Regions from separate parts of the Mesorhizobium sp. L103C105A0 genome, predicted to be linked through region 1. Evidence: riboswitches for the same ligand, from Rfam matches in the RefSeq annotation. Region 1 holds a riboswitch; the other holds the start of a gene.

The links. Region 1 has a riboswitch for S-adenosylmethionine ahead of X727_RS150785 (O-succinylhomoserine sulfhydrylase). Riboswitches for the same ligand answer to the same signal wherever they lie in the genome.
Region 2: another riboswitch for S-adenosylmethionine. It lies ahead of X727_RS163765 (homoserine O-acetyltransferase); the one in region 1 lies ahead of X727_RS150785 (O-succinylhomoserine sulfhydrylase).

Annotation. Positions count from the first base shown of each region.
Region 1 covers NZ_AYXF01000004.1:53,419-56,823, reverse strand. The annotation lists gene X727_RS150780 (ceramide glucosyltransferase) at 1-231, shown strand, start outside; gene X727_RS150785 (O-succinylhomoserine sulfhydrylase) at 243-1,433, opposite strand; SAM riboswitch at 1,491-1,568, opposite strand; gene X727_RS150790 (2'-deoxycytidine 5'-triphosphate deaminase) at 1,709-2,803, shown strand; gene X727_RS150795 (ABC transporter substrate-binding protein) at 2,905-3,405, shown strand, end outside.
Region 2 covers NZ_AYXF01000001.1:99,588-102,992, forward strand. The annotation lists gene X727_RS163775 (prephenate/arogenate dehydrogenase family protein) at 1-388, opposite strand, end outside; gene hisC (histidinol-phosphate transaminase) at 393-1,502, opposite strand; SAM riboswitch at 1,628-1,705, shown strand; gene X727_RS163765 (homoserine O-acetyltransferase) at 1,766-2,935, shown strand; gene metW (methionine biosynthesis protein MetW) at 2,932-3,405, shown strand, end outside.

The DNA of each region.
Region 1 (3,405 bases):
GCCACGGTGTTGGCCGTGCTGACGGCGGCCTACATTCCCGAATGCGCGCTGGCCGCGGCCAAGGGCTGGCACCTGTCGCTGCGCATGGTCCCGGCGATGATGGTGCGCGACATGATGCTTCCCGCCATCTGGGCGCGCGGCTGGCTGAGCGGCGCCGTCGACTGGCGCGGCAACATCATGACCATCGGCACCAAGACGGCCGAACTGGAAGAGGTTTCGTCGGGAGCGTGACGCCTCGCGGCCTATCCGGCGGCCTTCAGCGCCTGCGCAACGTCCTCCAGCAGATCGTCCGTATCCTCAAGACCGACCGACAGCCTGAGCGTTCCCGGCCCGATGCCAAGCTCGGCGCGAGCTTCGTCGCTGAGGTTCTTGTGCGTGGTGGTCGCCGGATGGGTGATCAGGCTCTTGGCGTCGCCGAGATTGTTGGAGATCAGCACGATGTCGAGCGCGTTCTGCAAGGCGAAGGCCGCCTGCTTGCCGCCCTTAACGTCGAGGCAGATCAGCGTCGATCCGCCCGTCATCTGCTTCTTGACGATGTCGGCCTGCGGGTGGTCGGCGCGGCCGGGATAGATGACGCGGGCGATTTCCGGCCGTCCTGCCAGGAAATCCGCGATCTTGGCCGCGCTTTCCGTCTGCTGGCGCACCCGAACCGGCAGCGTCTCCAGGCCCTTGAGCAGCGTCCAGGCGTTGAACGGCGACAGGCTCGGGCCGGTGTGGCGGAAATAGTCGTGCAAATTCTCGTCGATCCATTTCTTGTCCGACAGGATGATGCCGCCGAGACAGCGTCCCTGGCCGTCAATGTGCTTGGTCGCGGAGTAGACAACGATATGGGCGCCGAGCTGCAAGGGCTTCTGCTGCAAGGGCGTGGCAAAGACATTGTCGACGATCAGCCTGGCGCCGATCGAGGTGGCGAGCGCCGCCACCGCTGCGATGTCGACCACTTCCAGCGTCGGATTGGTCGGGCTTTCCAGGAAGAACAGTTTCGTGTTCGGCCGCACCGCCTTTTCCCAGTTGGCGATGTCGGTGCCGTCGACCAGCGTTGCCTCGATGCCGTATTTCGGCGCCAGCGTCTCCACCACCCAGCGGCAGGAGCCGAACAGCGCGCGCGCCGCAACGATATGGTCGCCGGCCTTGGCGCTGCACAGGAGCGCTGCCGTCACCGCCGCCATGCCGGACGCCGTGGCGCGCGCATCTTCGGCACCCTCCAGCGCGCACATGCGCTTTTCGAACATGTCGACGGTAGGGTTGGCATAGCGCGAATAGATGAAGCCCGGCTCCTCGCCCTTGAAACGGGCCTCGGCAGCCTGCGCCGTCTCGTAGACATAGCCTTGGGTGAGGTACATCGCTTCGGACGTCTCGCCGAACTGGGAACGCAGCGTTCCCCCGTGCACGAGTGCGGTCTGAGGTTTCCAGTTACGCTTCTTGGTGCTCATCGCTTTTGTTCCAGACACAAAAAAACCGGCCGCGAAAGTCGCAACCGGTCCATATGGCCTTGCGGCCCGACGGTCCTTTAGCGACTTGTTTAACGTGGCTGCAAGCCGACCGGCCAAATCACCACGGGATAACGACCCTTTAGACCTCACCTGCGCTTGCGTCAATTGCCGGCTTCATTAAGAGGTTTGTACCAGGCAGGTTCCGCAATAATATCCAGCGGTTTTGCGGCAAGAACCTGCCACAAAGAGACCGACCTTGGAGCGGAGCCAGCCTTTTGCGGCAGACAGGCATTCTTCCCGATCAGGACATTTCCGCGCTGTTTCAGTCCGGCGCGCTCAAGTCGCCGCGCGCGCTCGATGTCGACCAGGTGCAGCCGGCGAGCCTCGATCTCAGGCTCGGCGACAAGGCTTTTCGCGTGCGCGCCTCCTTCCTGCCGGGTCCCGATCATCTGGTGGCCGACAAGCTTCACCGGCTGAAATTGCATGAGTTCAGTCTCGCCGAGGGCGCGGTGCTGGAAACCGGCTGCGTCTACATCGTGCCGCTGCTCGAAAGCCTGGCGCTGCCCGCAAACGTGTCGGCCTCGGCCAACCCGAAGAGCTCGACCGGCCGGCTCGACATCTTCACCCGGGTGATGACCGATCGCGGCCATGAGTTCGACAAGATCGCCCCCGGCTATCACGGGCCGCTTTATCTCGAAGTCAGTCCGCGCACCTTCCCGATCGTCGTACGCGCCGGATCGAGGCTGTCGCAGATCCGCTTTCGCACCGGCAACGCGCTGTTGTCGGAGGCAGAACTGAACGAATTGCACCGCGCCGAGATGCTGGTGGCGACCGAGCCGCCCAACATTTCCGGCGGCGGCATTGCGCTGTCGATCGATCTCGACGGCGACCAGAACGGCCTGGTCGGCTATCGCGGCAAGCATCACACCGGCTTGGTCGATGTCGACAAGCGCGCCGCCCAGGATGCCGTCGATTTCTGGGAGCCGCTCTATAAGAGCGGCGCCGGCGAACTGGTGCTCGACCCGGACGAGTTCTACATCCTGGTCAGCCGCGAAGCCGTGCACGTGCCGCCGCTCTACGCCGCCGAGATGACGCCCTTCGATCCGCTGGTTGGCGAATTCCGTGTTCACTATGCCGGCTTCTTCGATCCGGGCTTCGGCCATTCGGCCTCAGGCGGCACCGGCAGCCGGGCGGTGCTCGAAGTGCGCAGCCACGAAGTGCCGTTCATCCTCGACCACGGCCAGATCGTCGGCCGGCTGGTCTACGAACACATGCTGAAGCGGCCGCAGGCGCTTTACGGCACCGATCTCGGCTCGAATTACCAGGCGCAAGGCCTCAAGCTCTCCAAGCATTTCCGCCCCGCCGGCTGAACCTTCGATCACCGTCAGGCAAAATACTTGCCTGCGCTGCCTCACCATGCTTGGCTGCCTTTCGGTGGCCGGCAAGAGAACGGCGCGCAAGGGGAACCAAAATGCAGATTTCAAGATGGATCATATCGGCAGCGGGCGCTGCCATGCTGGTGATATCGGCCGGCTCGCTGGCTGAGGCGCAGGAGAAATTGAAGATCGGCACCGAGGGCGCCTATCCGCCCTTCAACACCATTACCGCGGACGGCAAGATCGAGGGCTTCGACATCGACATTGCCAATGCGCTGTGTGCGCAGATGAAGGTCGAGTGCGAGATCGTCACCCAGGACTGGGACGGCATCATCCCGGCGCTGCAGGCGAAAAAGTTCGACGCCATCATCGCCTCGATGAGCATCACCGAGGAGCGCAAGAAACAGGTCGCCTTCACCAACAAATACTACACGACGCCGCTGGCGCTGGTGGCGCCGAAGGACAGCGACCTCACTTCCACCGAACCGGCAGCCCTTGCCGGCAAGACGGTGGGCGCGCAGGCCTCGACCACCCAGGCCGACTATGCGCAGGACGCCTATGGCAAGGCCGGCGCCGAGGCGAAACTCTACCCCACC
Region 2 (3,405 bases), on a different contig from region 1:
CCGTACCCGCCAGCGGGTGTCCCGGAATGAAGTGCACGCCGTCCGGCACATAGGGCTGCATTTGCGCAATGACGGAGGCCTTGGTCGAACCGACATCGGTGAGGATAGCGCCTTTTTTCAGCGCCGCTGCGATCTCTTGCGCCACCTCGCCCGACGACCCCACTGGCACCGAGACGATGATCAGGTCGGCGTCGCGGACCGCTTCCCTGGCGTCGGTGGTGTAGCTCTCGCCAAGACCGAGCTCCTTCGCCCGCGCCAGCGTGGCCGGGCTGCGCGTCGCGATGGCGACATGGCGGGCCAGGCCCTCGCGGCGGATGATGCGGGCCAGCGACGAGCCGATCAGGCCGATGCCGACCAGCGCGATCTTTTCAAACATCGGTGCTGTCATTGTTTCAGCTTTTCAGGAATGTCGTGAGGGCATCGATGACGCCGCGATTTGCTTCTTCGGTGCCGACGCTCATGCGCAGCGCATTGGGAAAGCCATAGCCGGTAACGCGCCGCAATATATAGCCGCGCTGGGTGAGGTAATCGTCCGCCGCCTCAGCCGAATGCCTCTTGTCGTCGGGAAAGTGGATGAGCACGAAATTGCCGACGCTGGGCGTCACGCGCAGCCCAAGCTTCGTCAGTTCTTCATTCAGCCAGGTAAGCCAGGTCTCGTTGTGCAACGAACTGCGCTCGACATGGGCGCGGTCGCGGATGGCGGCAATGCCGGCCTCGATCGCTGTTGCGTTAACGTTGAAAGGGCCGCGGATGCGGTTGATGGCATCGACGATGTGCAGTGGGCCATACATCCAGCCGATGCGCGCGCCGCCAAGGCCGAGCTTGGAGAAGGTGCGGGTCATGACCACATTCTGCGCGCTGCCCGCCAGCTCGATACCTGCCTCATAGTCATTGCGCCTGACGTACTCGGCATAGGCCGCGTCCAGCACCAGAAGCACGTTGCCCGGGAGAGCGGAATGCAGGCGGCGGACCTCCTGGAACGGCAGATAGGTTCCGGTCGGATTGTTGGGATTGGCGAGGAAGATGATTTTGGTCCGCGGCGTCACCGCGGCCAGGATCGCGTCGACGTCGGCGCGTTCCTCGGTTTCCTTGATCGTCACCGGTGTCCCGCCGGCCGACTGGATGTAGATCTTGTAGATCATGAAGGCGTGTTCGGTGATGATGGCCTCATCGCCGGCCGCCAGATAGGTCTGCGCCAGCAGGCCCAAAATCTCGTCGGAACCGTTGGAGCAGATGATGTTTGCCGGGTTGAGGCCATGCACCTCGGCAATCGCCTCGCGCAGCCGGCGGGCGGTGCCGTCGGGATAGACATCGAGCTTGCTGGCCACTTCGCGCGCGGCCTCGATCGCCTTCGGCGACGGGCCGAGCGGGTTCTCGTTCGACGACAATTTATGGACCTTGGCGACGCCGGCAGGTGCCGTGCTCTTGCCCGGCACATAGGCGTCGATGTCCATAATGCCCGCGCGGGGCGTCGGCCGTGCCTTGTCCGCTGTCTTGTCCATGTCGCAAATCCATCCAGAATGCCTCCGTCCGGAGGCCGCAGCGGAAATACAAGCCGTAGCCGCGAATGTCGAGAGGCGGGCATAGCTGGCCGTTGACGCCGGGCCGCACGAGTTCTAGAAGAACGCAACAGTTCCGTGGTGATTTGGCCGGTCGGCTTGCAGCCACGTTAAACAACTCGCTAAAGGGCCGTTTGCGTGACGTAACCGGCTTTGCGATCGCATTGCCGGTTTTTTATTGCCTGACGGCGGGCAAGGAGAGTCACATGGCCGCGCTCCGCGCTACAAAAACCAACAACGAGGCCGACAGCCCGTCGAGCCCGGTGTTGCGTTTTGGCCCTGACAAGCCGCTGAAGCTCGACGCCGGCACGCTTTTGTCGCCGTTCCAGATCGCCTACCAGACATATGGCGCCCTCAACGATGCCCGCACCAACGCCATCCTGGTCTGCCACGCGCTGACCGGCGACCAGCATGTCGCCAGCACCAATCCGGTGACCGGCAAGCCCGGCTGGTGGGAAGTGCTGATCGGTCCCGGCAAGATCATCGACACCAACCGCTTCTTCGTCATTTGCTCCAACGTCATCGGCGGCTGCCTCGGCTCCACCGGTCCGGCCTCGACCAATCCCGCCACCGGCAAGCCCTACGGCCTCGACCTGCCAATCATCACCATCCGCGACATGGTGCGGGCGCAACTGATGCTGGTCGACCATTTCGGCATCGAAAAGCTGTTTTGCGTGCTCGGCGGCTCGATGGGCGGCATGCAGGTGCTGGAATGGGCGTCATGCTATTCCGAGCGCGTCTTCTCGGCCCTGCCGATCGCCACAGGCGCACGCCATTCCTCGCAGAACATCGCCTTCCACGAGGTCGGCCGCCAAGCTGTCATGGCTGATCCGGACTGGCATGGCGGCAAATATTTCGAGCACGGCAAGCGCCCGGAAAAGGGGCTCGCCGTGGCGCGCATGGCCGCCCACATCACCTATCTGTCGGAAGCCGCCCTGCATCGGAAATTCGGCCGCAATCTGCAGGACCGCGAAGCGCTGACCTTCGGTTTCGATGCCGACTTCCAGATCGAAAGCTATCTGCGCCACCAGGGCATGACATTCGTCGACCGCTTCGACGCCAACTCCTACCTCTACATGACCCGTTCGATGGATTATTTCGACCTCGCCGCCGACCATGGCGGCCGGTTGGCCGATGCCTTTGCCGGGACCAAGACCCGCTTCTGCCTGGTGTCCTTCACCTCGGACTGGTTGTTCCCGACCGAGGAGAGCCGCTCGATCGTGCATGCGCTCAACGCCGCCGGCGCCTCCGTCTCCTTTGTCGAGATCGACACCGACCGCGGCCATGATGCCTTCCTGCTCGATGAACCCGAACTGTTTGCCGCCATCAAGGGCTTCATCGGCTCGGCGGCCCGCGCAAGGGGGCTCGCCTCATGAGCGTCAATGGCAGCCAGCGCGTCGACCTCGAAGTCGTGGCCAACCTGATACCGCCGCAGTCGCGGGTGCTCGATGTCGGCTCCGGCGACGGCCTGCTGCTCGAACTCCTGCAGGAGACCAAGCAGGTCGACGGCCGCGGGCTGGAGCTGTCACAGCGCGGCGTCAATGAATGCGTGGCGCGCGGTCTCTCGGTCATCCAGGGCGATGCCGATACCGACCTCGAATTCTATCCGAACAAGGGTTTTGACTTCGTCGTCCTGTCTCAGACGCTGCAGGCGACCCGCAACCCGAAGCTGGTGCTCGACGAGCTGCTGCGAATCGGCAACCGCGCCATCGTCTCCTTCCCCAATTTCGGCCATTGGCGGGTGCGGCTGTCGCTGTTCGTCAATGGCCGGATGCCGGTGACCGCGGACCTGCCCTATTCCTGGTACGACACGCCCAACATCCATTTCTGCACCATCCGCGACTTC